One region of the Mesorhizobium sp. WSM4845 genome, then DNA from elsewhere that is predicted to be linked to it. Evidence: predicted binding sites of a transcription regulator. Region 1 holds the regulator's gene; each other region holds the start of a gene.
What was found. The regulator LexA, encoded in region 1, represses DNA repair genes until DNA is damaged. The targets are predictions, from matches to a motif close to TGTTCNNNNTGTGTTCNG.
Positions count from the first base shown of each region.

Region 2: the regulator LexA is predicted to act here: its motif matches at 1,846-1,863, upstream of AC0L2C_RS32330 (helicase-related protein).
Region 3: the regulator LexA is predicted to act here: its motif matches at 2,134-2,151, upstream of AC0L2C_RS15895 (YifB family Mg chelatase-like AAA ATPase).

Region 1 is NZ_JBVVQA010000005.1:238,459-248,737, forward strand. Features, by position in the region: gene AC0L2C_RS08690 (ComEC/Rec2 family competence protein) at 45-2,501, shown strand; gene lexA (transcriptional repressor LexA) at 2,495-3,232, opposite strand; gene AC0L2C_RS08700 (molybdopterin molybdotransferase MoeA) at 3,337-4,542, opposite strand; gene moaC (cyclic pyranopterin monophosphate synthase MoaC) at 4,542-5,039, opposite strand; gene trpC (indole-3-glycerol phosphate synthase TrpC) at 5,106-5,957, opposite strand; gene trpD (anthranilate phosphoribosyltransferase) at 5,962-6,972, opposite strand; gene AC0L2C_RS08720 (SurA N-terminal domain-containing protein) at 6,969-8,861, opposite strand; gene tpiA (triose-phosphate isomerase) at 9,008-9,775, shown strand; gene secG (preprotein translocase subunit SecG) at 10,081-10,279, shown strand, end outside.
Region 2 is NZ_JBVVQA010000049.1:10,482-20,760, reverse strand. Features, by position in the region: gene AC0L2C_RS32340 (FAD-dependent oxidoreductase) at 1-640, opposite strand, end outside; gene AC0L2C_RS32335 (TetR/AcrR family transcriptional regulator) at 599-1,351, shown strand; gene AC0L2C_RS32330 (helicase-related protein) at 2,039-5,425, shown strand; gene AC0L2C_RS32325 (RNA-binding S4 domain-containing protein) at 5,440-5,826, shown strand; gene fdxA (ferredoxin FdxA) at 6,078-6,416, shown strand; gene AC0L2C_RS32315 (CarD family transcriptional regulator) at 6,884-7,465, shown strand; gene AC0L2C_RS32310 (amino acid ABC transporter ATP-binding protein) at 7,616-8,389, opposite strand; gene AC0L2C_RS32305 (amino acid ABC transporter permease) at 8,386-9,066, opposite strand; gene AC0L2C_RS32300 (amino acid ABC transporter substrate-binding protein) at 9,228-10,001, opposite strand.
Region 3 is NZ_JBVVQA010000012.1:89,848-100,126, forward strand. Features, by position in the region: gene AC0L2C_RS15885 (SDR family NAD(P)-dependent oxidoreductase) at 1-679, opposite strand, end outside; gene gshB (glutathione synthase) at 1,120-2,061, shown strand; gene AC0L2C_RS15895 (YifB family Mg chelatase-like AAA ATPase) at 2,244-3,776, shown strand; gene AC0L2C_RS15900 (hypothetical protein) at 3,875-4,417, opposite strand; gene AC0L2C_RS15905 (malate synthase G) at 4,559-6,751, opposite strand; gene AC0L2C_RS15910 (hydantoinase/oxoprolinase N-terminal domain-containing protein) at 6,920-8,941, opposite strand; gene AC0L2C_RS15915 (endonuclease domain-containing protein) at 9,120-9,494, opposite strand; gene AC0L2C_RS15920 (CDGSH iron-sulfur domain-containing protein) at 9,590-10,216, opposite strand.

The DNA.
Region 1 (10,279 bases):
CGTTCATGTAGCATAGGAGGTCAAGGGCGCAAGGGGCGAACCCTATGGCTGGACCAGGCCGCGGCGTGGACGAGAGCGAGGGCGCGACCGCAAGCGTCAGCGAACGATCGCTGTTTGCCGACGTTCCTCACACTGAGGCGCTACCCGTTTCGCTGCCTGCGTCGCCGCTGAGCATCCAACCTCTTTCGCCGGATCGCCCGGCGCCGATACCGGCTTCAGCACCCGGCCCTGTCATTCGTTTTCGCCGACAGCTCAGCCATCTTTCACCATCCGGTGTCCGCAACAGCGTGGCCGCGGCAGCCGGCCTGGAACTCGACCGGGGCGTCGCCTTCCTGCTGGTGCCGGTTTTCCTGGCATGCGGGGTGATCGTCTATTTTTCGCTTGCCGTCGAACCGGACTTTGCCCAGCCCATCGCCGTCGTGGTCCTTACGGCATTGTGTGCGGCCGTCACGCGCTCACGCCGCAAAACGCACCTGTGCTTCATGGCAGCGTTGCTGTGCGCGCTTGGTGTGCTCGCCGCCAAGGTTGAAACCTGGCGCGCCGGAACGAAGATGCTCGGTTCGGAAATCCAGACCCGGCTGACCGGCCGTGTCGTCAGGCTCGACCAGATGGCGAACGGCCGGATCAGGCTGACCATCGATGTGATGTCGACCGCCCGGCCGACACTGCGTTATGCACCCGAACGTGTCAGGGTGTCGGCACGCAAGATTCCCGCTGAGATGACCGCAGGCTCGGTGGCAACCGGCTATGTGAGGCTTCTGCCTCCGACTGGCCCGGTCAGACCGGACAGCTTTGACTTTTCCTTTGACAGCTATTTCGCCGGTATCGGTGCCAGTGGCTTTTTCCTCGGCAGTCCAAAGATCGTCGTCTCCGAAGATGCACCGTTAACCGCACGCCTTTCTTCGTCGATCGAGAAGGCGCGCGAAACCATCGCCGACCATATCAGGGACAGCATCGGTGGTGCCGAGGGGGAGATTGCCGCTGCGCTGATCGTCGGCGTGCGTGCCGGCATCCCCGAAGAGATAAACGAATCGATGCGGCGCACCGGCATCTACCACATCATCTCCATTTCCGGCCTGCACATGGCGCTTGTCGCCGGCACCGTCATGGGATTGCTGCGCGGCGCCTTTGCGCTGTTTCCCGACTTTTCGTCGCGCCGGCCGGTCAAAAAATATGCGGCTGCTGCCGCACTCGTCTCCATCGCTGCCTATCTGATCTTTTCCGGTATCGTGGTCGCGGCTGAACGCAGCTTCATCATGCTGGCGGTAATGCTTGTCGCCGTGCTGTTCGACCGGGCGGCACTCACCATGCGCAACCTGGCGATTTCGGCCATCGCCGTTATCGTCGTGTCGCCGCACGAGGTGGTCGGCGCAAGCTTCCAGATGTCGTTCGCCGCGACTGCGGCTCTCGTGGGCGCCTATGCCGGTTGGTCCGACTATCGTGCCGACAGGGCCAAGGCGCCGCGACAGCGACGGTCACCGGTCGCTTTCGTCACGCGCAAGCTCGTCGCCGGGGCAGGCACCATCGCAATGACCTCCATCATTGCCGGCAGCGCCACCGCGCTCTTCGCCATCTGGCACTTCCAGCGCGTCTCGCCGCTCAGCCTGTTCGCCAATCTGGCCGTCATGCCGATCGTCACGATCGTCATGTTCCTGGCCGTCCTCAGCGCCTTGGCAATGCCTTTCGGCCTCGACGGCCCTTTCCTCTACATGATGGGCAAGGGCCTGACGGCGATGATTGCAATTTCGGGATGGATATCGGAGCGTTCGCCCGTCGATGCAGTCGGCCTGATTTCGTTGCAATCGGTTCTGCTGGTGACGGTCGCCTTAGTCATCGCCACGATGGCGACGACATGGCTGCGGCTTGCCGCACTTCCCTTTGCGCTCGCCGGCCTGCTGACGATTTCCGAGACGCGCACCCCCGACGTGCTGATCTCGGAGGATGCGCATCTGGTGGCGCTGCCGATCGGCGGCGGCGAACTTGCCGTCAACCGGATGCGTTCGAACGAATTCACCACCGACAACTGGAAACATGCGCTGGTTTCAACAACGATCGTCGAGCCGGAGACATTCGAAAAAGGAGATGTGCGGTTCGACATCGCCGATCCGGCCGACCTGCCGCCGGGAGCGCCTTTCACCTGCACTGCCGGCCTGTGCCTGGCCCGGCATCCGTCCGGCGCGCTCATCGCGCTCGCCGACAACCGCAAAACCGCGCGGCCGGCCTGTGCCTTTGCGGATTTGATCGTCATCGACGATGCCACAGCCTATTACAAACTCTGCCGCAACCCGCTGGTTCTCGTCGTCACCAAACGGCAGCTCGCTCGCATGGGCAGTGCCGCCGTCTTCTTCGATCCGCTATCGGCGAAGACGCGCGCAGAAATCCGTTTTGCCGTCAGACAGCCATACAGGCCTTGGCATGAGCAGCGGCGATTTTCGCGCGAGGCGAGGGGCCTGCCGCCATACCGCAGGGCCGAGAAACCCAAGAAGCCTGCCGTTCAGTAACGCCGGATCAGTCCGACGAGCTTGCCCTGCACCTTGACCCGGTCCGGCCCGAAGATGCGCGTCTCGTAGGCCGGATTGGCGGCTTCCAGTGCGATCGAGGCACCTTTGCGGCGGAATCGCTTCAGCGTCGCTTCCTCCTCGTCGACCAGAGCGACAATGATCTCGCCAGGCTGGGCGGTGTCGGCGTTGCGGATGATAACCGTGTCGCCGTCGAAGATGCCGGCCTCGATCATCGAATCCCCCTTGACCTCCAGCGCGTAGTGCGTGCCGCCGGTGATCATGTCCGGTGGCACCGAGATCGAATGCGTCTGGTGCTGGATGGCGTCGATCGGCACACCGGCAGCGATGCGGCCCATCACCGGTATGGAAACGGTGGCAACGACGTCGTCGTCATTGCCGGCCGCACGCATGCGCGAAGGCGCCGGCTTGATCTGGCGTCCGAGGCCGCCCTGGCCAAGGCTGCCTTGAATGACGCTCGGCGAGAATTTGCGCGCCGCATTGAGGCCCGGCGCGATCGAATCGGGCAGGCGCAGCACCTCCAGCGCGCGGGCGCGGTTGGGCAGGCGGCGAATGAAACCGCGTTCCTCCAGCGCCGTGATCAGCCGGTGGATCCCCGATTTGGAGGCGAGGTCGAGCGCTTCCTTCATCTCGTCGAACGAGGGCGGAATGCCGCTTTCCTTCAGTCGCTCGTGGATGAACATCAGCAGTTCATGTTGTTTGCGTGTTAGCATCGCGACCCCCAACAGAATCAGAAAAACAAACCCAGAACAAACACTATCTGTTCCAGTTGTGTTCCGCAACCATTTAAAGTTTAATGAATGTGTTGACGTTTTGTTCAGCGTAGCATCAGCACGCTGCAGGCGGCGCCCGCTGCGGCCGCGGGAGCGAATGGCTCGCGCACGACCAATCCGTTGGCGTCGGCCAGCATTCTGAGCATCGAGGAATCCTGGACACTGAACGGCGTTGCCTCAAGCGTGCCAGCTTCTTCCTTCACCACCGCGCGTACATAGTCCTGCCTGAGATCGTTGGCCGGCATGGCGGCGCCGAGCCGCGCCTGACGCATGTCCTGGCGAAACGCGCGGCCGCCGAGCCGCGCCAGCAGCGGCTTCAGAAAGAGCTGCGTGCAGACCAGGCTGGCCACCGGATTGCCGGGCAGGCCGATGCAGCGGATGGCGCCCAGCCGCCCGAACATCAATGGCTTGCCGGGCCGCATGGCGATTTTCCAGAAATCGAGCGCCATGCCTTCGCCGGTCAGCACGTCATGGACGAGGTCGTGGTCGCCGACCGAGGCGCCGCCCAGCGTAACGATGACGTCCGCGCCTGCGGCGACGGCTTTTTTCACCAGCGCGGCGATCGCCTCCTTGCGGTCGGGGGCGATGCCGAGATCGAGTGCGCAGGCGCCAACCGAGCGGGCCGCGGCGGCGACGCCATAGGCATTGGAGGAGATGATCTGGTCGGGGCCAAGGTCGCTGCCCGGCGGCAGCAATTCGTCGCCGGTGGCGATGATGGCGACCAGCGGCCGTTTCACCACGCGGACCTGCTGGTGGTTGGCCGACGCCGCCAGCGACAATGCCGCGGGATCAAGCAGGCGGCCTTTCTCCAGCAGCATGTCGCCCTGCAAGAAATCGAGCCCGAGGCGGCGGATGTTGCGGCCTTCAACCGTCGGCGCGGTCACTTCGACCATGCCGCCGCCGAGGTCGCGGACATTCTCCTGGATGACGATGGTGTCGGCGCCTCCGGGAAGCGGCGCGCCGGTGAAGATGCGCACGGCCTGCGCCGCGCCGACTGTTCCGGCAAAGCCTCGTCCGGCCGGCGCTATGCCGATCACCGAAAGTCTCGCGGGCACGGACGCGACATCGTCGGCCCGCACGGCATAGCCGTCCATGGCCGACGCGTTGAATGGCGGCTGGGTGCGGAGCGCCATGAGCGGCTCCGCCAGCACGCGGTCGGCGGCATCCATCAGGGCGACGCTTTCAGCCTGCAAGGGCGCAGCATCCGCAAGCAGGTGCTCGAGCGCCTCGGCGACCGCAAGCAGCGCCATTATTGGCCTGCCCCCTGGGCATCCGCCTTGTAGTCGCCGGATTTGCCGCCGGTCTTTTCCACCAGCCTGATGCCGGAGATCGCCATGCCGCGATCGACCGCCTTGGCCATATCATAGATGGTCAGGCAGGCGACCGAGACGGCGGTCAGCGCTTCCATCTCGACGCCGGTCTTGCCGGTGACACGGGCCAGCGCCGTGACCTTCAGGCCGGGCAGCTTCGCGTCAGGTTCGATGTCTACCGATATCTTGGTCAACAGCAGCGGATGGCAGAGCGGGATCAGCTCATGCGTCCTCTTGGCCGCCATGATGCCGGCGATGCGCGCCGTGCCCAGCACGTCGCCCTTCTTGGCATCGCCGTCGAGAATCATTTTCAGCGTTTCGGGCCGCATCGAGACAAGACCTTCGGCGATTGCCGTGCGGGTCGTCTCCGCCTTGTCGCCGACATCGACCATATTGGCTTCGCCTTCCGCGCCAAGATGGGTGAGGGCGGCCGACATCGTCAGGTCACCCTGGAGCGACGTGCGTCCGTTTGGACGCACAAACTACACTCTGACGCTTTGTATCTATGCATCATGCTCTCCGAACATCGATTGCGATTTTCGGGCAGATGCATTGGCGGGCGCCTTGCCCGTCAAAAGCAGGTGCGTCGCAGTGGCCACGTCCTGTTGCCGCATCAGGCTCTCGCCGACGAGGAAAGTGCCAATGTCGCTCCGTTCCAGCCTGCGGCAGTCCTGGTGCGAGAAAATACCGCTCTCGCTGACCAGCAGCCGGTCGGCCGGCACCATCGCCGCGAGCCGCTCCGATGTCTCGATGCTGGTTTCGAACGTCCGCAGATTGCGGTTGTTGATGCCGATCAGCCGCGACGACAGTTTCAGCGCGCGTTCCGTCTCGGCCTCGTCATGCACCTCGACCAGCGCGTCCATGCCGAGCTCGAACGCCGTCGTTTCGAGTTCCCTGGCCACGGCGTCATCGACGCTCGCCATGATGATCAGGATGGCGTCCGCGCCCCACGCACGGGCCTCGAACACCTGATAGGGCTCGAACAGAAAATCCTTGCGCAAAGCCGGCAATGTCACGGCGCTGCGCGCATCGGTGAGGAATTCAGGCGCCCCCTGGAAAGACGGCGCATCGGTCAGCACCGAGAGGCAGGCAGCCCCACCTTTGGCATAGGCCGTGGCCAGCGCCGGCGGATCGAAATCGGCGCGGATCAGGCCCTTGGACGGGCTCGCCTTCTTGATCTCGGCGATCAGCGCGAAACTGCCGGATTTGCGTTTGGCTTCAAGGGCCGAGAGAAAGCCGCGTGGTGCGTCGGCATCCTTTGCCCGCGCCTTGATTTGGGCAAGCGGCACCCGCGCCTTCGCCGCCGCGATCTCGTCGCGCTTGTAGGCTTCGATCTTGCGCAGGATATCAGACACGGCGCTATCCGTTCGAAATCTCGACCAGCCGGTCAAGCACCTTTAGCGCCCGGCCGCTGTCGATGGCTTGCGCCGCCGTCGCCATGCCATCGGCAAGCGTCGTCGCCTTTCCCGCCACCACCAGTCCGGCGCCGGCGTTCATCAGCACCGTATCGCGAAAGGCACCGGCAGCGCCGCCCAGCATGTCGCGCAGCGCCTGGGCGTTGTAGGCGGCATCGCCGCCGCGCAATTCGTCCTTGGTATGCCGCTTCAGCCCGACCGCTTCCGGGGTCAGCGTAAAGCTGCGGATCTCGCCGCCGACCAGTTCGGCGACTTGGGTTTCGCCGGTGGTGGTGATCTCGTCATAGCCGTCGCCATGGGCGACCCAGGCGTGGTCGGCGCCCAGTGCCTTCAACGTCTCGGCCACCGGCATGATCCATTCCGGCAAGAAGACGCCAACCATCTGCCTGACGACACCAGCCGGATTGGAGAGCGGGCCAAGCAGGTTGAAGATTGTGCGGGTGCCGAGCTCGGCGCGGATCGGGCCGACATGCTTCATCGCCGGATGATGCGCCGGTGCGAACATGAAGCCGACGCCTGCGTCGTGGATGCAGCGGCCGATCGTTTCCGGCGGGATGTCGAGCTTGACGCCAAGCGCGGTCAGCACGTCGGCGGCGCCGGTCTGCGAGGACAGTCCGCGATTGCCGTGCTTAGCCACCGGCACGCCGCAGGCGGCGATGACGAACGCGGATGCGGTCGAGATGTTGACGCTGTGCGAATTGTCGCCGCCGGTGCCGACGATGTCGATGGCGCCAGCCGGCGCGTCGACGCGCAGCATCTTGGCGCGCATGGTGGCGACGGCGCCGGAAATCTCGCTCACAGTCTCGCCGCGCACGCGCAGCGCTATCAGGAAGCCGCCGATCTGGCCGGGCGTAGCGTCGCCCGACATGATGATGTCGAAGGCATCGCGCGCTTCCTCGAAGGAAAGGGAGCTACCAGCGGCGACCTTGGCGATATGGGTCTTGAGCGCGCTCATCTGGTCAGGGCTTGGGCAACGGCGGTTTGGTCGATGCGAACGTCATATTGCGTCTGCAGCTGCGCCACCAACTGGTCGAGCAGGTCGTCGGACATGCCGGCGGTGAACGATTTCTGCTCGTCGTCCGGCACCGAGCTGGCGTCGGCTCCGGCAGGCTCGAACACTTCGGCAATCCTGAACAGGATCTGTCCGTCGCCGGTGGGCGAGGGGATCAATCCGGTCCCGCCTTCGCCTTCGCCGAACATCGCAGCCGCCCCTTCCTTGCCGAAATCGGCGTCGTCCGCCCCGCGCTTGACGCCGCGCTTGGTCTGCTTCTCAAGCTTGAGCTCGCTCGCGATCACGTCGAGCGTAGTGCCGGCCTCGAGACGCTTTTCGAGCTCCTGCGCTTTTGCGGTGAGCCGCTTGGTCGTTTCCGCCGCCGTCCAGTCGGCCACCACCTTCTGGCGGACTTCATCCAGCGTGCGGTCGCGGGCCGGCGTGACCGAATCCACCTCGTAGAACACGAAGCCGTTGTTGGCAGTGGTGAGGTCGGGATTCTCGGTGCCGGGTTCGGCATCGAACACCGCCTTGATCAGCTCCGGCGATTCCGGCAGATCCTTGACGATGGCGCCGTCCGGCCTCAGGCCGGTGCGATCGATCGCGTCGACGGTGACGACCTTCAGCTTCAGTTTTTCGGCCGCTTGCTCGAGCGTGCTGCCCGAAGCGCGGCTGTCTTCGTAACTGTCATGCACGTCGAGCAGAATGCGGCTTGCCTCGCCCAGCGCCAGGTCCTTGCGGATGTCGGCGGCCACTTCGGCCAGCGGCTTCACCACTTCGGGCTTGATCTCGGTGACGCGCAGCAGCACCGGACCGAAGGCACCCTGAACGACCGGGCTGACTTCGTTGACGTTGAGCGCAAACGCCGCATCCGCCACCGCCTTGTCGGCGATCTTGTCCTTGGACAGCGTGCCGAGCAGCGTGTCGGCCTGCGTCTTGCCCTCGGCGGCGACGAGTTTGTCGAAGGTCGCGCCGGTCTTGAGTGAATCGAGCGCGGCCTTCGCGGCATCGGGCGTTTTGAACACGAGCTGTTCGATGGTGCGCGTTTCCGCCGTGGTGTAGCGCCCCTTGTTCTTGTTGTAGTCGTCGCTGACCTGCTGGTCGGTCACGGCACTCGCATCCATGATGTCTTCCGGCTCGAGCCTGACATAGGAGAATTTGCGGTATTCGGGCGCCGCATAGGTCTTCTTGTTTTCCTCAAAATAGGCCGAAAGCGTAGTGTCGGATGGCGCTTCGATCGGCTCGACCAGCGATTTCGGCAACGTCAAATAGTCGATGGTGCGGTCTTCGCCACGATAGAGCGCGACCGCCTTCAAGAACGTATTCGGGGCCTTGAGGCCGTCCGAAACCGCCTCGACGATCTGCTGGCGCACAGCCACCTGGGCGCGATTCCTGAGATAGTCTTCCGGCCGCATGCCGACCTGTTGCAGTATGTATTCGAAAGTCCTTCTGTCGAAGTTGCCGCCGGGACCCTTGAAGGCCGGGTCTTCATGCGTGAGTTGGGCCAGCCGGTCCTTGGACAGCCCAAGCCCGAGCTTGCGGGCCTGCTCATCGAGGACTGCCCCCGACACGAGTTGCGCCAGCACCTGGTTGTCGAGGCCGAGTGCCGTCGCCTGCTCGCGGCTGATGCGCTGGCCGAATTGCTGCGACATCACGCTGATCTGCCGGTCATAGGCCAGCCGATACTCGTTGATCGACACTTTGGTGCCGCCGGCCGTGACAACCGCGTCGTGGCCTGCAAAACCACCGACCATCTGTCCGGAAATGCCCCAGACGGCGAAGCTCAACACCAACAATATCAGCAGCGCTTTCGCGATCCAGGTCCCCGCGGCGCTTCTCAAGATACCAAGCATGGTCACTTCCGATTTTTTCGCGCATTTTCGCATGCGCCGAGTCTGAAACAAGCGCAATAGCGTCCTTCCGGCCCACTGTCGATTGCTTTGTGGGCTGAGTTTGGTAGTGAGGAGGCAGCCGAATATTGCCCGGAGAAGCAAATCCCATGACGCCTGGAATCCGCCCGCTGGTCGCTGGCAACTGGAAAATGAACGGCACCAGCGCCTCACTCAACGAACTCAGGATGATCGGCAACGGCTTCATGAGCGGGCTCGATGCCGAGACCGAAGCGCTGGTCTGCGTTCCGGCGACGCTGCTTGCGCATGCCGCGGAGATCTTGTCGCGCACGCCGGTCCGGGCCGGGGGCGAGGATTGCCACAGCAAGGAGAGCGGCGCCCATACCGGCTGTATTTCGGCCGAGATGCTGAAAGATGCGGGCGCCAGTCACGTCATCGTCGGCCATTCCGAACGCCGCGCCGATCAAAACGAGGACGACGCCATTGTCCAGGCAAAGGCGTCCGCCGCGTGGCGCGCCGGGCTGGTTGCCATCATCTGCATCGGCGAGACGAGAGCCGAGCGCGAGGCGGGCGCCACGCTCGACGTGCTGTCGCGCCAGGTCGCCGGCTCGGTGCCGCCGAATGCAACGGCATCGAATACCGTCATGGCCTACGAGCCGGTATGGGCGATCGGCACGGGGCTGACGCCGACTGCCGCCGACGTTGCTGAGGCGCATGCGCATATTCGCGAAAAACTGTCGGAAAGGCTTGGCGGCGCGGCGGCGAAGATGCGCATCCTCTATGGCGGCTCGGTCAAGCCGTCGAACGCGGTCGAACTGCTTGGCGTAAAAAATGTCGACGGCGCGCTGGTCGGCGGCGCCAGCCTGAAGGCGGCGGACTTTCTCGGCATTGCCGAAGCCTATCGAAATATCTCCTAAAGCGCGTCGCGTTTGGCCGGCCTAATGCGACGCGCTTTAGGTTGTTGTTTTTACGCATGTCGTTATCGCAAAACCGCTGCACAACGTCGGGTCAGGCCCAAGGGCATGCTTTTGCGCGACTTGCTTTAGCATCGAAAGGCTGTCGGGCACTTCGGATACTGTGCCGCAGCGGAAAATGTTGCAACGGCCGCATTGCTTCCCATATTCCGGCCACGGGCTTGGAATTGCCGTCAAAGCATTGTATTGAGCCGCCTCCAAATCACCGGTCGTATCAGCGGCCGCGCAAGGCTTTGCCAGGATAAATTATGGAAACCGTACTGATCGTCGTCCACCTCATGGTCGTGCTCGCTCTTGTCGGCGTGGTGCTGCTGCAGCGCTCCGAAGGCGGCGGCCTCGGTATCGGCGGCGGATCGGGCTTCATGACCGCACGCGGCGCCGCCAACGCGCTGACGCGGGCGACGGCGATCCTGGCGGCGGCGTTCTTCGCCACCTCGCTGACCTTGT
Region 2 (10,279 bases), on a different contig from region 1:
CCGGTGCGTCATCCATTGTCGCGACGACCCGGTACGAACCGTCCGGGAGCGGCGCCACCACCACCAGCCCGGCCGGTGCAAAGAACAGCGACACTTCCGTCGGCCCAACCGGCCAGTCGAGACGAACATCGGCGAGTACGAACGAAGCGTCATAGGCCGCGCCGTCGAACTCGATGCTGGTCGACCTGCGCACCAGGCTGTGCATGCCGTCGGCACCAACGACGCAGCGTGCCGATATCAGTTTCTCGCGGCCGTTCTCGATCACCGTCACGTGTGCGCCGTCAGCGTCCTGAACGACTGCCTTGGCCTCGACCGAGCGATGAATCACGCCGCCCAGGGCTGCGATCCGTTCGGCGAACACCTGCTCGGTCAGGTTTTGAGGCAGCATCATCAGATAGGGATGCCTCGAAGGAAGCTTGCTGAAATCGAGCTTGAGCAGCGCCCGGTTACGGTCGCGGATGGTGAAATTCTGCAGCTTCAGGGCAAGTTCGCTCAGCCGCTGCGCGACGCCGAGAGGCTCCAGCGTTTCCAGCGTCTGCGCGTGGATGACGCCAGCCCGCGAGGTCTGGAGGCCCTGCGCCAGTCTATCGATCAGGACATGATCGACACCGGCCTGGTGCAGCACGATGGACAGCGCCATGCCGGTCGGACCGGCGCCAACGATCAGGACTTCGGTGGTTTCGGGCAACATTTCTCTCTCCATTTATCAACGATCGTTGACTTTCTAGTCGAAGCCATTGCATTTGTCAACGGCTGTTGGCATAAGCATTTCATGACCGAGAATCGGCCGAAAAAACCCGGCAAGTCGGACCGCACGCGCGCCAAAATCCTGGAGGCCGCGAAGCTCCTGTTCGCGGAGCACGGCTATGAGGGCGCCTCGATCCGTGACGTCGCGGCACATGCCTCGATCGATCCGGCCATGGTGATCCGCTATTTCCGCAGCAAGGACGAGCTGTTCGCCAGGGCGGCGGTCGTCGACCTGCAATTGCCGGCACTGCGGGTGATCGACCGAAACGCCATCGGCGAAACGCTGATCAGGCGTTTTCTTGAAGTCTGGGAGGGCCCGGCCAGCGGCCCTGGCATGGCAATTCTGCTGCGTTCGGCGACGTCGAACGAATTCGCCGCGGAAAAATTGCGCGACGTATTTGGCAACCAGGTGAGGCCGGTGATTGCGGCGGTCGCTGACCCCGCCGATGCGGGTCGACGGGCCGGGCTCGTTTCGAGCCAGTTGCTGGGTCTGGCGATGTGCCGATACCTGCTGCGGCTTCCGCCCGTCGTCGCCCTGTCGCACGACGAAATTATCCAGGACGTCGGCCCTACTTTGCAGCGCTATGCCGTGGGAGAGGCTTGAACCAAGCCGTTCTGCATTGCTGGCAGTCTCGTTCTCGTACAAGCGACTGCGCCGACGCCGATTTGTGCCAAAGCGGTACGCAAAAATTAACGGCAGCCGCCCAGCCCTGTGCAAAACCCTGTTCCCGCCTGTTAATAACAGGTGGAAAACCTGTTCATGATACAACATATTGGGGTGAACAAAACGGGAAACATGCTCCGACGCTGATTCGTCGCCGTTTCGTTCCGGCTTTGAGCGCAATGTTAAACGACAAAGGCTGAAAACATCCCCCAAAAGGTTAAGGCGCGTTAGGAAAGATTAATTATTTCAAGATGTTGGATGACGCCGGCCGACCTGCGTCGATCGTTCAGCGGCAAAGGTTAACGGCGACGGCAGCCCTGCATGAAACGGGCCAGTTCGGCGATTCAGCATGTGGTGAGACTCGCCGGCGAGAAATCCAGATGTAGTCGTGAACAAACCATGAATCTGCGCGAGTCAGCGATTCGTAGCCGATTCGTTCCAGACTCGTTCCAACTGTTAAATCGGAACGGCGGAACGGATTGTCGACGGCGACGGAAGGCTTCGAGCTGCCATCGGAATATTCTGCTTTCGCTTCGCGCCCGAAATCCCTATGTGTCGGCTGTCACCCGCGCCACCACGGGGCGCGCTCCCGACAACGCGAGGCAGAGAGCCTTAATTTCCAGGTCGATGAACATCCAGCCGAAACACACTGAGCCACTGATCCTGTCAGGCCGCGACGTGACCGCTGTGCTCGGGCCGACAAACACCGGCAAGACCCATCTCGCCATCGAGCGCATGGTGGCGCATGAAAGCGGCATTATCGGCCTGCCGCTCAGGCTGCTCGCCCGCGAGGTCTATTCACGCGTCTGCGAGAAGGTCGGCGCTCACAAGGTGGCGCTCATCACCGGTGAGGAGAAGATCCAGCCCGACGGCGCCAGATATTCGGTCTGCACCGTGGAAGCCATGCCGCGCGAGACCGACGCCGCCTTCGTCGCCGTCGACGAGGTCCAGCTAGCCGGCGATCTCGAGCGCGGCCACATCTTCGCCGACCGCATCCTGCATCTGCGCGGTCGCCAGGAGACGCTGCTGCTCGGCGCAGCGACCATGCACGGCATCCTCCAGCGCCTGCTGAAGGGGGTGTCGGTGGTGACGCGGCCGCGGCTGTCGCATCTCGCCTATGCCGGCTCGAAGAAGCTGACCCGCCTGCCGCGACGTACGGCGATCGTCGCCTTCTCCGCCGACGAGGTCTATGCCATCGCCGAACTCATCCGCCGCCAGCAGGGCGGTGCGGCAGTCGTGCTCGGCGCGCTATCGCCGCGCACCCGCAACGCGCAGGTGGAGCTGTTCCAGTCGGGTGATGTCGATTATCTGATTGCCACCGATGCGATCGGCATGGGCCTCAACCTCGATCTCGATCATGTCGCCTTCGCCCAGAACCGCAAGTTCGACGGCTACCAGTATCGCAACCTGACGGCGGCCGAGCTCGGCCAGATCGCCGGCCGCGCCGGCCGCCACTTGCGCGACGGAACTTTTGGCGTCACCGGCCAGGTCGATCCGCTGGACGAGGAACTGGTCAAGAAGATCGAAGCGCATGATTTCGACCCGGTGAAGGTGCTGCAATGGCGCACCGCGCGTTTCGATTTCGCCAACCTCGACGCTCTGAAGCGCTCGATCGAGACCAACGCGCCGGTTGAAGGCCTGACGCGCGCGCTGCCGGCGGTCGATGCGCAGGCGCTCGAACATCTGTCCCGCGACGAGGACATCCGGGCGCTTGCCACCGACGCCAGGCGCGTGGCGCTGTTGTGGGAAGCCTGCGCCCTTCCCGATTACAGGAAGATCGCCCCGGCTCAGCATGCCGACCTGATCGCCTCGATCTACATGGACCTTGCCAGGCATGGCCATGTCGATGAGAATTACATGGCCGAGCAGGTGCGCCGCGCCGACACCACCGAGGGCGACATCGACACGCTGTCGCACCGGATCGCTCAGATCCGCACTTGGACTTTCGTTTCCAACCGGCCCGGCTGGCTGGCCGATCAGGCACACTGGCAGGAAAAGACGCGCGAAATCGAAGACAGATTGTCGGATGCGCTGCATGAGCGGTTGACGAAACGCTTCGTAGACCGCAGGACTTCCGTCCTCATGCGGCGCCTTAGAGAAAATACCATGCCTGAAGCCGAAATCAGTCCAACCGGAACCGTCCTCGTCGAAGGCCACCATGTCGGCGAGTTGCAGGGGTTCCGCTTCACCGCCGACCAGAGCGCCGGCGGCGAGGACGCCAAGGCGGTGCGCACAGCAGCCCAGAAGGCGCTTGCAGCCGAATTCGAGGCGCGGGCCGAACGCTTCGGCGCCTCGGCCAATGGCGACATCGCGCTCGGCTCCGACGGCACGCTGCGCTGGATCGGCGCGCCAATCGGCACGCTGGTCGCAGGCGACGAGCCGTTGAAGCCACGCCTGGTGCTGCTGGCCGACGAGCAGCTCACCGGTCCCGCCCGCGACAAGGTTGCAGCGCGCGCCGAGCGCTTCGTCAATTTCCAGATCGAGTCGCTGCTGAAGCCGCTGGTCGACCTCAAGAACGCCGAGCAGATAACCGGCATCGGCCGCGGCATCGCCTTCCAGCTCGTCGAGAATTTCGGCCTCATCAACCGCCGCGACATCGCCGAGGAGATGAAGTCGCTCGACCAGGAAGGCCGCGCCGCCCTGCGCCGGCTCGGCGTGCGCTTCGGCGCCTACCACGTCTTCGTGCCGGCGCTGATCAAGCCGGCCGCGGCCGGACTGGTGACGTTGTTGTGGGCGCTGCAGAACGACGGCAAGGACAAGCCTGGCTTTGGCGACGTGGTTCACGCGCTGGCCTCCGGCCGCACCTCGGTGGTCATCGATCCCACCTTCGACAAGACCTTCTACAAGCTGGCCGGCTACCGCAATCTCGGCCGTCGTGCGGTGCGCGTCGACATCCTCGAACGGCTGGCCGACCTGATCCGGCCCGCAACCAACTGGAAGCCGGGCCTCGGCCAGCGCCCAGACGGCGCCTATGACGGTCAGTCCTTCATGGTGACGCCGCCGATGATGTCGATTCTCGGCGCCACGGCCGACGACATGGAAGAGATTCTGAAAGGCCTCGGCTACCGGGCCGAGCCGAAGCCGGCTGTCGAGGTGAAGGCACGGCTCGAGGCACAGGACAATAGCGCGCGTGAAGCCGCCGCGGCCAAGCAGGCGGCGGAAGAACAAGCCGAACAGGCCAAGGCAGCTGAAGCCGCGATTGCCGACGCAGCCGCCGAGGCGCCGGCCGACAGTTCTGAGCCGGATGCAGTGGCAGAAGCCACGGCGGAGGCTCTCGCGGAACCCGCTGCCGAAGCGGAACCTGTCGCAGAAGCTCAGCTGCAAACTCCGCCTGAGGTCACGGTAGAGGCACTGCCTGCAGCTGAAGCCGCAGTTCGAGAGGCAGCACCCGAAACCGCCGAGGTTGAGGTCGCACCGGCGGAGCCGGCTTCCAAAGCCTCGCCCGCAACGGCAGCAGTCTCGGCCGAACCTGCCGCGGCGGTGGAAGCCGCCACCGGCGAGGCTGCTCCAGAGGCCGAGAAAGAGGCAGAAGAACCAAAACCCATCCTGTTGTGGCGGCAGGGCCGCTTCGACCAGCGCCCACGCCACCGCCACCACGACAACCGGCCACGTGATAGGGACAATCGCCCGCGCAGCCCACAAGTCACGCGCGATGGCCGCAGCAACTCGCCGGCAGAGGCCGGGCAGCAGGCCGGCGCCCCGGGCGGCCGGCCCGCCCGTGAAGGACGCCGCGACGGCGACGGCGCCGGCAAGCCGCGCTTCGACCGCAGCAAGTTCAAGCCCAAGCCCCAGGGCGAGCCAGGCGAACGGCGCGACGGCAAGCCGCAGGGCGAGCGCCCCGATCGTCGCGAAAGCCGGCCCGACTGGAAAGGCGGCAGGCCGGACGCCAAGGGCGGCGCGCCTGGTGGAAAGCCCGCGTTCCAGCCGAAGCCTCGCGAGGAGCGTCCGGTGCGCTTCGACCCGGATTCCCCCTTCGCCAAGCTCGCCGCGTTGCGCGACCAGCTGAAGAAGTAAGTTCGTTCGCTCCGATGGTCACTGATGCCCGCCAGCGCATCGACAAATGGCTGTTCTTTTCGCGTGCGGTGAAATCGCGCTCGCTGGCGGCGAAGCTGGTGGTGGCCGGACGCGTTCGCATCAATCGCGACAAAGCAGCGCAGGCCTCCGATCTGGTCCGCCTCGGCGACGTCCTGACCATCACTCTCGAGCGGCGCATCTTCGTCTGGAAGGTGCTCGGCACCGGCAGCCGGCGCGGTCCCGCCGAGGAAGCGCGCTTGCTCTACGAGGATATCTCGCCGCCGCCGGCACCAAAGGGCGAGGCCGTTCGCGATGCGATCCCCGCACTGCGTGATGCCGGCAGCGGCCGCCCGACCAAGAAGGAACGCCGGGAGACCGACCGGTTGTTCGGCGACGACTGACGCATAACCGACTTTCGTCGCATCGCCGGCTGGAAATCCATTCCGGAAACACCGGCATCACACGCAATGGCCGCCCTTGCAAGCGGCGGGCAAAGACGTTACCTCACCAAGAAAGCCTACCGCATCGGCCCGAAAATCGATATCGATTTTCCAAGCGCACGATGCGTGGTTTCAAAGTGTTAGAGCGTACCTTGTGCGTCCGATTGGACGCCACGTCGCCCTGATAAAAGGGGACGTCCCGGAGCCGACCGATGACCTATGTCGTGACCGATAATTGCATAAAATGCAAATACATGGACTGCATTGAGGTCTGTCCGGTCGACTGTTTCTATGAGGGCGAGAACATGCTCGTCATTCATCCCGACGAGTGCATCGACTGTGGCGTCTGCGAACCGGAATGCCCGGCCGACGCGATCAAGCCGGACACCGAGCCAGGGCTCGACAAATGGCTGCAGATCAACACCGAATACGCCGATAAATGGCCCAATATCACCGCCAAGAAGGAACCTCCGGCCGACGCCAAATCCTTCGATGGCGAGGTCGGCAAGTTCGAAAAATATTTTTCCCCCGAGCCCGGCCAGGGCGACTAGCGCTCGACCGCGAAAATCGAAATCGATTTTCGAAAGGACTATGCGCCAGATCAAAGTGTCACAGCATCCTTGCGCGTCCAAAACGGGCGCGTGGCACCGTAACGGCGACGCCGGTTTGATCGGCATCACGCGTGCTGACAGGCACCACACGTTAACTGCCTTGATAGGCGGAGATCGCGCTTGACCTTCGCGCGTGCAGCAAAACCTTGATTCTTCCGACTTTTTGTGCTAAACGAACCAAACATGCCGGTGACACAACGTCGATTTATGGCGCAAACGCCCCAAATCACTGAAAGGTGAATTTTTCAATCCGGACCAGAGTGATCTGGGGCAGGCAGTCGCGATTATGCGATTTGCCAACCTCGGTTTTTCCGGTGGGTTCGTAGTTGTGCGGCTAACGATCGGTACCCGATCGCGCGAGTTCGACCGGCAGAATGCCGGTTCCACACCAAGGAGTTCATGGCGTAATGGCAACAATCACCCCGCAGAAGAAGTCCAGCGCAGCGCGTCACGGTTTTAAGACCGGCGAGTACATCGTCTATCCGGCGCATGGCGTCGGCCAGATCGTCTCGATCGATGAGCAGGAAGTTGCGGGCCACAAGCTGGAACTGTTCGTCATCGACTTCCAGAAGGACAAGATGCGTCTGAAGGTTCCGGTCGCCAAGGCGACTTCCATCGGCATGCGCAAGCTGTCGGAAGAGGATTACGTCGATCGCGCGCTGAAGGTCGTGCAGGGCCGCGCCCGCGTCAAGCGCACCATGTGGTCGCGCCGCGCCCAGGAATATGATGCGAAGATCAATTCCGGCGACCTGATCTCGATCTCGGAAGTTGTGCGCGACCTCTACCGCGCCGACAATCAGCCGGAGCAGTCCTATTCCGAACGCCAGCTTTATGAGGCGGCACTCGACCGCATGGCGCGCGAGATCGCGGCCGTCAACCGCATGTCGGAAACCGAAGCGGTGCGCCTCATCGAGGTGAACCTCAACAAGGGTCCGAAGCGCGGCGCCAAGGCCGACAACGAAGAAGCCGAGCAGGAAGAAGCAGCCTGAGCGCTTCTCGCCTTCGAATTTGGAAAAACCCGGCCTCGCGCCGGGTTTTTTTGTTATATGCCCGGTCACTCGCTGAAGCAAGGCAGCAAGGGCGCATTAGCATTTGTGATGGTCACCCCAAAACCGCTACGCCGTTTTGGGCGACATGCATTAACCTTCGCCGCCGCCTTCCTTCTCCGCCTCCTGCTTCAGCGTCGAGATGAACCGCTTGGTTCGCTGGCGCTCCGGATTGCTGAACAAAACCGCGGCGGGGCCTTTCTCGACGACGCTGCCGGCGTCGAGGAACACCACCTCCTGGGCGATTTTGGAGGCGAGGCGCAAATCAAGCGTCGCCATCACCATGGTGGTGCCCTCGCTGGCGAGCTGGCCGAGCACGTCGACCACCTCCTGCGCCAGTTCCGGATCGAGCGCCGAAGTCGGCTCGTCGCACAGCAGCACTTTCGGCGATGGTGCCAACGCCCGGGCGATCGCCACGCGTTGCTGCTGGCCGCCTGACAACGTCGCCGGCCAGGCGTCGGCCTTGTGCGACATCCCAACCTTTTCGAGCAGGGCGAGCGCCCGCTCACGCGCTCGCCCGGCCGGCCATTTCAGCACCGTCACCAGGCCCTCCATGACATTTTCGATCGCCGTGCGGTGCGGGAACAGCTGGAAATTCTGGAACACCATGCCGGTCTGCAGCCGCAGGCGCTGGATGGCCCTGCCGGGAACCTTGCCGCCGGGATGGAATTCGAGCGCGTCGTCGCCGATGCGCACCGTGCCCGAGGTCGGGATCTCGAGCAGGTTGATGCAGCGCAGAAGCGTGCTTTTCCCACCGCCCGAGGGGCCGACAAGGGCGGTGACGCTGCCTTCCTCGATGGTGACGGTCACGCCCTTCAGCACGAGATTGTCACCAAAACGCTTCTCGATGTCGGTGAGGCCGATCATGCGCGCGCCTCGAGGAAGCCGCCATAGCGGTTGAGCCGCTTTTCCAGGCGCGTCTGCAACGCTGACAGCACCGAGCTCAGCGCCAGATAGAGAGCCGCCGCCTCGACATAGAGGATCAGCGGCTCGTAGGTGGTGGCGACGATGCGCTGCGCCGCTTGGAACATCTCCGGCACCGTGATGGCGGCGGCCAGCGATGTATCCTTGACCAGCGAGATGAAAGTGTTGGACAGCGGCGGCACCGCGACGCGGCCCGCTTGTGGAAGGATAGTGCGTCGCATCGCCTGGCCCCAGGTCATGCCGATCGAATAGGCCGCTTCCCACTGCCCCTTCGGCACCGAGCCTATGACGGCGCGGATGATCTCCGACGTATAGGCGCCGATATTGAGTGTGAAGCCGATCAACGCGGCTGAAAAGGCGTCGAGCAGGATGCCGACCGAGGGCAGGCCGTAGAAGATCAGGAAGAGCTGCACCAGAAGCGGCGTGCCACGGAAGATCCAGACATAGAAGCGGACCACGGCGACCAGCGGCTTCGGGCCGAACAGCCGGACGAGCGCTGCAACCAGTCCTACGAAGAGACCGAATGCGAACGACAGCAGCGTTAGCGGCACGGTGAAGATCAGCGCGGCCCATAGCAGCGTGGGCAACGAATCCAGCATCAATTGCAGCCAGTGCGGCACGAAAACTCTCCTTGCGAGATTGCCGCCCAAAAATCGGCCCGGCAGCATCGAGGCGCGACCATAGTGTCGTCATATCACGCCAAAAGCGGCGGCCGTCAAAGACGGCTCGCCGCGATAATTTGCCATGCGGGCCGGCAACCCGCCCGCTCCGTGAAATGCGCTTACTTCGAAACGTCCTGGCTGAAGTAAGTGTCGGCGATCTTCTGGTAGGTGCCGTCGGACTTGATATCGGCCAGCGCCCGATTGATGGCGGCGACCAGTTCCGGATCGCCCTTGCGCACGAGGACGCCGGAATAGTCGGCATTTTCTTCCTGCGCGGCGATCTTCACGTTGGCGTCGGGCTTGTGCTTCTTGAAATCGAGGAAGGACAGGCTGTCGTTGATGGTGGCATCGGCGCGGCCGGTAAGAAGCAGCTGGATCGATTGGTCGAAACCATCGGTACCGACGAGTTCGGCGCCGTTCGCTTCGGCGAGCTTGCCGAAATTCGAGGTCAGCGACTGCGCCGCCTTCTTGCCCTTCAGGTCGGCAAAGCTCTTGATGTCGGTATTATCGCCCCGCACGATCAGCACCGCCTTGGAAGCAATATAGGGATCGGAGAAATCATACTTGGACTTGCGCTCCTCGGTGATGCCGACCTGGTTGATAACGGCGTCATAGCGCTTGGCGTCGAGGCCGGCGATCAGCCCATCCCATTTGCCTTCGAGGAATTCGGCCTTGACGCCGAGCCGCTCGGCGATCGCCTTGGCAACCTCGACGTCGAACCCGACCAGTTCGCCCGAGGCATCATGATAGGTGAAGGGGGCGTAGGTGCCTTCCGTGCCGACCTTGAAGACACCGGCCTGCTTGATCTGATCGAGATTGGCGCCGGCATGGCCTGATGTGCCTGCCAGTACCTGCAGTGTTGCGGCGACGATAAGCGATTTGAGCCATTTCATTTTTCTGTGATCCCGTCATTGGCCGGCGTCCGGGGCCGGCGTCCGGCGCATTTGTGAGCGCCGGAAACTGACAGATGCAGCCTGGCGAAATAAGGAACCAGATCTCAAAAATGAGACACTTTCGAAATCCAATTCTCAAAACCACACCGACTCACGCCAACCGGCCGAGGAGCGACCGCCGCATCGAGCTTTCGAACAGTGCAATCCACGCGACATCAGCGGCGGAACCATTCGCGCGGGTGGCACGTTTGTTGGCTGTTGTAGGGCGCGGCGTCGCC
Region 3 (10,279 bases), on a different contig from region 1:
CTTCCGGCTGCATCACCTGCTTGATGCATTGCTTGGCCACGTGGGCGGCGAGCGCCTGTTCGGTGACCCAGAGCTGCTTCTGCCGCTCGGTGATCACCCAGCCGGGTGCGATCGCATTGACGCGAATGCCGTCGGCGCCGAGCTTGCCGGCAAGCCCCTTGGTCAGGCCGACGATCCCGGCCTTGGCGGCGGTATAGGCCGGCATGTCGGGGTGATTGATTAGGAACGACGTCGACGTGAAGTTGATGATCGAGCCGCCGCCGGCGCGCTTCATGCCCGGCGCCACCGCCTGTGCGGAGAAGAAATGCGGGCGCAGGTTGACCGCCTGGTTGTTGTCCCAGAACTCCACGGTGACGTCTTCCACCGCGTGGCGATCGTCAAGTGCTGCATTGTTGACCAGCACGGTGACGTCGCCATGCGCCTCTGCGGCCCTGGCGGCCGAAGCCCGCAGCGCCTCGACGTCGCGTATGTCGGTCTTGAGATAGAGGGGGCGGCGGCCGAGATCCTTTTCGATGCGGTCGGCCAGCGCCAGGCTCGGGGCGTCGGCGATGTCGATGAAGGCGACCTTTGCCCCCTGGCGGGCAAAACCCTCGGTCAGCGCCGCGCCAATTCCGGAGCCGCCGCCGGTAATCAGCACCGAAGCGCCCTCAAGGTCGGCAAAGCGCGCCGATGGCATCATTTTTTTCTCCCTGCGCATGACCCCGAAAATCGGTTTCGATTTTCGGAAACGATCATGCGCAAAATCAAAGTGCTACAGCGTCGTTTGCGCATCCAAAAGGACGCGCGGCGCCGTAGGCTCGGTCGGCGCGCATCCTAGCCAGACCGGTCGGGGGAGCAAGGGAGAAAACGCAAATTCGCGGGCTTATGTCTGACAAGTCGCTCGTCAGATCCCTTGAGCGCAAGGTGCCACGGAGCGAATTTCTGGGATAGCCGAGCGTGGCATCGAAACCAACCGGCCCGCCGAACAGGAATCGTTGCTGCCGGCGCAGCCGAACTGGGCAAGGCGCTCCGCCTGCGCCTCACCTACGCCCAGCAGGCAATCCTCAAAATGTCGCGATTGGCAGATGACCGGGGAGGTTGTAAGGGCAAGCAGCCCATCCGATCCGCCGGAGATCCGCCATGCCTCTGAAAATCGCTGTCCAGATGGACCACATCTCCACCGTCTCGATTGCCGGCGACACGTCGTTTGCGCTGTCGCTGGAAGCGCAGCGACGCGGCCACCAGTTGTTCCATTATACGCCCGACCGGCTGTCGCTGCGCGACGGCAAGGTGTTTGCCGGCGTCGAGGAAATGCAGGTCCTCGACGAGAAGGGCAATCACTATTCGCTCGGCGAGAAAGTGCGCACCGACCTGTCGGAGATGGACGTCATCCTGCTCAGGCAGGATCCGCCGTTCGACATGAACTACATCACCACGACGCACATACTCGAGCGCATCCATCCCAGGACGCTGGTGGTCAACGACCCGGCCTGGGTGCGCAATAGCCCGGAAAAGATCTTCGTCACCGAGTTTCCCGACCTGATGCCGGAAACGCTGATCACCAAGGACAGCCAAGAGGTTGCCGCCTTCCGCAAGGAGTTCGGCGACATCATCGTCAAGCCGCTCTACGGCAATGGCGGCGCCGGCATCTTCCACCTGCACGAGGCCGATCGCAACCTCGCCTCGCTGCTCGAAATGTTCGGCCAGATGTTCCGCGAGCCCTACATCGTTCAGCGTTATCTGAAGGAGGTGCGCGCCGGCGACAAGCGCATCATCCTGATCGACGGCGAGCCGGTCGGCGCCATCAACCGGGTGCCGGCCGAGACTGATTCACGCTCCAACATGCATGTCGGCGGCCGCGCCGAAAAAACGGAACTAACGGAGCGCGAACGCGAGATCTGCGCCCGCATCGGCCCGTCGCTGAAGGAGCGCGGCTTTATCCTCGTCGGCATCGACGTGATCGGCGACTACATGACCGAGATCAACGTGACGTCGCCGACCGGCGTGCGCGAGGTGCAGCGTTTTGGCGGCGCCGATATCGCCAGCCTGTTCTGGGATGCGGTCGAGGACAAACGCAAGTAGCGTCCATGCTTGGCGGAACAGCGGCTTTCCGGTCCGTAGCCGATGCGACGCCATCAAGGCACACCGTTCGATTGTTCCCGTAATGTTCTTGCCTTTGCCCAAAATCTGTGGTTGTCTCAGATGACGCCGTTCGCGGCATGATCGCATGGGCTTCGGGCGAGCCCATGTCCGGGGGCAGAAAAATGGTTGCGCGGGTCCGCACGGTCGCTTTCCAGGGCATCGAGGCCGTGCCGGTCGACGTGCAGGTGATGATCGCGCCCGGCAAGGTTAACATGCACATCGTCGGCCTCGGCGACAAGGCGGTGGCCGAAAGCCGGGAGCGGGTGCAGGCGGCGCTGCACGCATCGGGCCTGTCGATGCCGTCGAAGAAGGTCACCGTCAATCTGGCGCCCGCCGATCTGCCCAAGGAAGGCAGCCATTACGATTTGCCGATCGCGCTTGGCCTGATGGCGGCGCTTGGCGCCATTCCAGGCGACATGCTGGCCGGCTATGTCGTGCTTGGCGAACTGTCGCTCGACGGCACCATCGCCGCGGTGGCCGGCGCGCTGCCGGCGGCGATCGGCGCCAATGCCGAAGGCAAGGGCCTGATCTGTCCTTTCGCCTGCGGCCCGGAAGCGGCGTGGGCCGGCAAGGATTTCGACATCCTGGCGCCGCGCAGCCTGATCGCCATCGCCAATCATTTTCGCGGCACGCAAGTGCTGTCGCGGCCGGAGGCCGGCATCCATGCCTCGGCGCGCGACCTGCCGGATCTTGCCGACATCAAGGGCCAGGAGACCGCCAAGCGGGCACTCGAAGTGGCGGCCGCCGGCGGCCATAACATGCTGATGATCGGTCCGCCAGGATCGGGAAAATCGATGCTGGCGCAGCGGCTGCCGTCGATCCTGCCGCCGCTGGCGCCGCAGGAATTGCTCGAAGTCTCGATGATCGCCTCGGTGGCCGGCGAGCTTGGCGAAGGCAAGCTGACCGACCGGCGGCCGTTCCGCGCGCCGCACCATTCGGCCTCGATGGCGGCGCTGGTCGGTGGCGGCCTGCGCGTGCGGCCGGGCGAGGCCTCGCTGGCCCACCACGGCGTGCTGTTCCTCGACGAGTTTCCCGAATTCTCGCCGCAGGCGCTCGATGCGCTGCGCCAGCCGCTGGAGACCGGCGACTGCATGATCGCCCGCGCCAATCATCGCGTCACCTATCCGGCGCGCATCCAGCTGGTCGCGGCGATGAACCCGTGCCGCTGCGGCATGGCCGGCGAGCCTGGCTATCGCTGCCTGCGCGGCGACCGTTGCCGCACCGACTATCAGGCGCGCATATCAGGCCCGCTGCTCGACCGCATCGATCTTCGGATCGAGGTGCCGGCGGTCTCGGCCAGCGATCTGATCCGGCCGGACCGGGCGGAGAAAAGTGCCGATGTGGCGCTGCGCGTGGCCCGCGCGCGGACAACCCAGCGCGAACGTTTCGAGCGGCTCGGCGCGACCTCCGTCACCACCAACGCGCACTGCTCACCCTCTGTTATCGAGGAGATCGCGATGCCGGATGCATCAGGCCTGTCGCTGCTCAGGGATGCCAGCGAAAAGCTTGGCTTTTCAGCGCGGGCCTATCACCGGGTGCTGAAGGTGGCGCGGACGCTGGCCGATCTCGAGGCCAGCGAGACGGTCGGCCGCATCCATCTGGCCGAGGCGATTTCGTACCGCATGAGTTCGGAGCGAATGGCGCAGGCGGCGTGACGTTCCCCTCCCCCTTGAGGGAGGGTGACCGGCCCGAAGGAGCTCGACAGTCTGACGCTACGCAGCCTGATCGCTATCGCCAGTCATTTCGGCGGCAGCTACTTAACCGGAATCATGAGATGTGCGTAGGGAGTGCCCGCCCACATCACATATGGCTTGGACGTGTCAGGTTTGGGGTCCGCCGGATAGCCCTGCATCATGTCCATTGCATTGACGACCATCACGTGCGGGCCGGTCTCTATCCAATTGTTGCCTTCCTCGGGCTTCGTCGCAAAAGGATCGGTGTTGCTGCCGTCGCTGCCGCCGGCCAGCATATACATGAAGCCGACCTTGCCCTTGGGCGGTTCCTTCTTTTCCATCCACGCCATTGCCCATTCCATCGAGTTGGCATCGCCACACATTGGATCCGGGCCAGGCGTGGCCGGGTGGTCCGGCATGCACCAGAAGCCGTTTGTACCCTCGCGCAGTGTGCGCATCGCACCCTTCTCATCCATAGCGTGGATCGCAGCGCCGCTTGCTACAGCGGGGGGTGCAGCGGATTCAGCGCTCTTGATCATCGCAGCGTCATCGGCGGCTGCGCCTTGCATCGCAACCAAACTGCCCGCCGCCGCAATCGCAGCGACCGTCAGAAGCCGTTTCATGGCCGTTCTCCGGTTTTGAGTTCTTGTGCATGATGTCGGACGCACGGCCTCCCAGAGCCGTTTGTCGGTGGTTAAATCGTAGCAGATCGCGTGCACCGGGACAACGATGTTTTAGCAATTGCTAATATCTGTCGGGCTATACTAAAACTCTGTTCGCGCTATCGAGGGGCTTTCCTTCGCCTTCAGCTCCAGCCGCCGCGCGTGCAGCACCGGCTCGGTGTAGCCGTTGGGCTGGACCCGGCCCTTGAATACGAGGTCGCAGGCGGCGAGGAAGGCGATCGACTTGTCGAAGTCAGGGGCCATCGGCCGGTAGAGCGGATCGCCTGCATTCTGGCGGTCGACGACGCCGGCCATGCGCTTCATCGTCTCCATCACCTGGTCTGAGGTGCACACGCCGTGATGCAGCCAGTTGGCGATGTGCTGCGAGGAGATGCGCAGCGTGGCGCGGTCCTCCATCAGGCCTATGTCATTGATGTCAGGCACCTTCGAGCATCCGACGCCCTGGTCGATCCAACGCACGACATAGCCCAGAATGCCTTGCGCGTTGTTGTCGAGCTCGTTCTGGACCTCCTCCAGCGACCAGTTCGGCCGCACCGCTACCGGCACCGACAAGATGTCGTCGAGCTTTGCCTTGGGGCGGCTCTTCAGCGCCGCCTGCACAACGTGGACGTCGACCTTGTGGTAGTGGGTGGCGTGCAGCGTTGCTGCTGTCGGCGACGGCACCCAGGCGGTGTTGGCGCCGGCCCTGGGATGGGCGATCTTTTCCGCCAACATCGCCGCCATCAGATCGGGCATCGCCCACATGCCCTTGCCGATCTGGGCGCGGCCGGCCAGCCCGCATTCCAGCCCGGTGTCGACGTTCCAGGCTTCGTAGGCGGCAATCCAGACGGCCTGCTTCATGTCGCCCTTGCGGATCATCGGGCCGGCTTCCATCGAGGTGTGGATCTCGTCGCCGGTGCGGTCGAGGAAACCGGTGTTGATGAAGACGACGCGATCTTTGGCGGCGCGGATCGCCTCCTTGAGGTTGACGGTGGTGCGCCGCTCCTCGTCCATAATGCCCATCTTGATGGTGTTTTTCACCATGCCGAGCAGCGCCTCGACACGGTCGAATATCTCGACGGCGAAGGCGACTTCCTCCGGCCCGTGCATCTTGGGCTTTACGACATACATCGAGCCCGCGCGGGAATTGGCGCGTCGTCCGTTCGGGCCGACATCGTGCAGCGCGATCAGCGCCGTCATCGCCGCATCCATTATGCCTTCCGGAACCTCGCTGCCGTCGCGGTCCGTAATCGCCGGATTGGTCATGAGGTGGCCGACGTTGCGGATCAGCATCAGCGAGCGGCCGGGCAGGGACAGCGTGCCCCCATCAGGCGCGGTGTACGACCGGTCGGGATTGAGTTTTCGCGTAAACGTGCTGCCGGCCTTGGTGATCTCCTCGGCAAGGTCGCCCTTCATCAGGCCGAGCCAGTTGCGGTAGACCAAAACCTTGTCCTGCGCATCGACTGCCGCGACAGAATCTTCGCAGTCCTGAATGGTGGTCAGCGCCGATTCCAGCACGATGTCGGCAATGCCGGCCGGATCGGTCTTGCCGATCTGGTTGCTGCGGTCGATCACAATCTCGATATGCAGGCCATCGCGGGTCAGCAGGACGGCTTCGGGATTATCGGCGTCGCCGCGATAGCCGGCAAACTGTTTGGGATCGGCGAGCGTGGTGGCGCCGGCGCCCTCGCCCAGCCGCAGCATGCCGTTGGCCACGGAAAGCCCGTTGACCCCTGCCCATTTGCCTGAGGTGACCGGCACCGACTCGTCGAGAAAATCCTTCGCCCAGGCAATGACCCTGGCGCCGCGCACGGGATTGAATCTCCCGCCCTTCTCGGCGCCGTCGGTCTCGGGAATGGCGTCGGTGCCGTAGAGCGCGTCATAGAGCGAGCCCCAGCGCGCGTTGGCGGCGTTCAGCGCATAACGCGCATTCATCACCGGCACCACCAATTGCGGCCCGGCAACCACCGAGATCTCGGGGTCGACATTGTCCGTCGCTACGGAGAAGGCCGGCCCTTCCGGCACGAGATAGCCGATTTCCCTCAGGAAATCCTTGTAGGCTTCCATGTCGCTGGGCGCGCCATTGTCGTGATACCAGCGGTCGATCTGGCCTTGCAGCGCGTCGCGCTTTGCGAGCAGAGCCCGGTTCTTCGGCGCCAAATCATCCACGATGGCCGAGAAGCCGGTCCAGAAGGCGTTGGCTGCAATGCCGGTGCCCCGCAGCGCCTCGTTCACGACGAAATCATAAAGTTCGCGGGCAATCCGCAATCCGGCGATTTCGACGCGATCGGTCATCGGGGCTTTCTCCAGGCGAAAGGCTTTGGCCGGGCCTTTGACATGTCAGGGTGGCAGGGTCAATTCAGCTTAGGGTGAAGGTAGGGCAAATCGCTTCCATTTCGAATGCCGCCTCACCCTTTGCGTTGACGCAGGCTGGTGCGGCTCCCCCTTCTCCCACAAGGCGCCCTACACCGCGATCCTTGGCCTGCCCGACGCCACTGCCACCACATGCGCCTCGATGAACATGCGCTGGCCCTCGACGGTCGAGACGCGGAATTCGCTGGCGATCTCGATTTCGGCGCTGTCGGTGCCGGCGTCCCTGGCCCGCCCGGCGGCAATGGCGCGGACATCGGTTTCCGCTGCCGCGATCGCCGCCGCCTCGTCATTGAAGTCGCGCACGCTTTCGCCTGAGGCGACGCGAAACAGCCCTTCCTGGGGCTGGCTGACGCGCGCCTCCGCCGAAACCCTGACCTGGCCGACGACGGCGCCGAGCGCATTGGCGACATCGGTATCTTCGGGCACCAGGCAGTCATGGCCGACCAGCGGTGGCAGCCCGGCATAATGCAGCGGCGCCGAGGCGCCGAGGCCGATGACCGGGCGGTCGAGCGCGACGCTCAGCCGTGCGATGCCGGGATGGGAATCGACGGCGCGCTGGACCAGCGCGTGCGCCACGGTCGCCGCGCCATCCAGCCCGTCCTCGGCAAAGGCGGTTTCGAGGATGACTTCCGCCGACAGCCGGGTCAGCGTGGTCAGCACCCGTTCCGAGATCGCCTCCGGCGTGGCGGCGATCGCCTGTCCGCGGCCGTCGCGCTTGCGGGCGAACAGCTCGGCGCCGAGCCGAGCCGTGGCGGCATCCCAGTTGGCCTGCTTGCCCAGCACATGGGCGGCGTCCGACGGCGTGAAGCCGGCGACATGCACCAGCCCGCGCGACACCAACCGGTTCAAGGTGGCGTTCTGGGCGTTTGATGTCAAAAGCCTGTCGACGGCGAGAGGCGTCGAGCCGATCAGCTCATAAAGCTTGGCCTCGGCGCCGGTCAGGCCGGCAGCCAGCCGCTGCGGCACGCCAGTCCTGACCGCCAGCCGGCCATCCATGCGGCTGGGGTTGGCCGCGCGGATTTGGCGTTCCAGTTCGACGGTCACCGCTTCGCCATGCATCATGCCGGCCAGCGCCAGCGGCACCAGGCGGCGCGGCCCGAGCAGGATTCTTGGGTTGAGCGCGCCATCCTCCAGCGCCACTTCGGAATCGCCGCCGAGCCCAAAGGTGCGCATGGCCACCGCCTCGACCATGGTGCGGAAGCCGCCGACGGTGGCGCCTTCCGGGTCAAGCCTGGGACGGCCCTGGTCGAGCACGGCAACGTCGGTGGTGGTGCCGCCGATGTCGGACACGACTGCATTGTCGAGGCCGGTCATGTGGCGAGCGCCGACAAGGCTGGCGGCCGGGCCTGAAAGAATCGTCTCGATCGGCCGCTGGCGGGCGAAGGCGGCCGAAACCAGCGCGCCGTCGCCGCGCACCACCATCAGCGGGGCGGCGATGCCGCGCGCGGCAAGAAAGCCCTCCGTCGCCGCCACCAGCCGGTCGATCATCGAGATCAGCCTGGCGTTGAGCAGCGTCGTCAGCGCCCGGCGCGGGCCGCCGAGCTTGGCCGAAAGCTCGTGGCTGGCGGTGACCGGCAGGCCGGTCTTTTCGCGGATCAGGTCGCGAGCGGCGAGCTCGTGCGCCGGGTTGCGGGTGGCGAAATAGGCGCAGACGGCAAAGCCGGACACCGAGGCGCCGAGTTCCGGCAGCGCAGCCTCTAGCCCGGACAGGTCGAGCTTTGCCGCATTGCCGTGGACATCATGGCCGCCGGGGCAGAACACGACAGGGTCCGTGCCAAGTGCCGCCTTCAGCCCGTCGCGGGCAAGGTCGCCCTCGGCAAAGCCGATCATCACCAGCGCGACGCGGCCGCCTTGGCCCTCGACCAGCGCGTTGGTGGCAAGCGTCGTCGACATCGACACCAGTTTTATCGCTGCAGGGTCGGTGCCTGCTTTCTGCAGCACCGCGTCGACCGCACCCGATATGCCGACGGCGAGGTCGTGGCGCGTCGTCAGCGCCTTGGCCTTGGCCAGCACTTTGCCGTTAGGACCGCCCGCCTCCGACCACAGCACGGCGTCGGTGTAAGTGCCGCCGGTGTCAATGCCGAGGAACAGGGGCGATGGTTTGGTGATCATTCTGGCGGGTCCGGCGAATTTCGTCCCCGCCCCTTAGCCGATACGGAACGGCGGATAAAGCCGCGAGCGCTGGGCCACGATGAAGTTCGATCTCCCCCCTTGTGGGGGAGATGTCCGGCAGGACAGAGGGGGGCGCTGTCCCGCCGGCCTTGCCGTGGTTACATCCCGCCCCGGCCGTTCATTCGGACGGATGCCCCTGGCCAGCCGCAATCACAATATGCTGGCAGACATTGTCGATGTCGCGGATAATGTCGTCATTCCAGAAGCGCAGGACGGTCCAGCCATCCTGTTTCAGCCGCAATGTCCTTGCCTCATCGCCGGCAACAGCATCGCCTTGCGCATGCTGGGAGCCGTCGACCTCGACGATCAGTTTCTTTTCTGGGCAAGCGAAGTCGACGATATAGCCGGCGATCGGGAATTGTCGGCGGAAGCCAAGCCCCATCAGCCGGTGCGCGCGAAGCTCGTTCCAGAGCTTCAGCTCGGCTGATGTCATGACCTTGCGCATCGATCTGGCGTTTGCGCGATGTTTTGGCGGCAACGGCGTGTGAGGCATTGTGCTGCTGAAATTAGCGCTCTACGGCGCCCCCCTCTGTCCTGCCGGACATCTCCCCCACGAGGGGGGAGATTGGCGCTTGGCCGCTGCGCCAGCTACCCCACAAACCCCACGCGCTTGTGGCTGCCGTCGCAAAACGGCTTGTTGGCCGAGTGGCCGCAGCGGCAGAGGAAGGTGCGTGTCGTGCGGTCGACCGTGTGGCCGGTGCCGGTGACGATCTCGACATTGCCTTCGAGCTTGAGCGGGCCGTTGGTCGTCGGCGTCACCGTCAGCGGGCCATTGCGCGCGGCCAGCGCCGGCGTGTCCTTCAGCGCCGGCTCGCCGGTGGCGGCAAAGCCTGATTTGCTGTGGCTGCCGTCGCAGAACGGCTTGTTCTCCGAAGCGCCGCAGCGGCACAGCGTGGCGCGATAAAACGTTTCGCCGCCGAGCACGATCTCGGCATGCAGCGCCAGCGGGCCGTTTTCCCGGATGCGCACCGTGTTGACCACCGGCGGCTTTTCCTGCGGCCCGCCATCCTTCCTTACATAGGTGATGGCGCCCGACGGGCAGCGTTCGGCAATCGCCACGATCTTCTCGACGCTGGCCGCCTCGGGATGGATCCACTGGCCCTTCGCGTTGGGCACGAAGACATCCGGATCGCCCAGCACGCAATTGCGCGAATGGATGCAGCGCCGGCCGGAAAAGCCGACATCGATCTTTTCGCCTTCGACCGTGCCTGCCATAGCTGCGCTCCTTCGCTGAAGGCGTCACGCTATGGCGGTGGCAGGGACGGCGTCAAGTTGGAA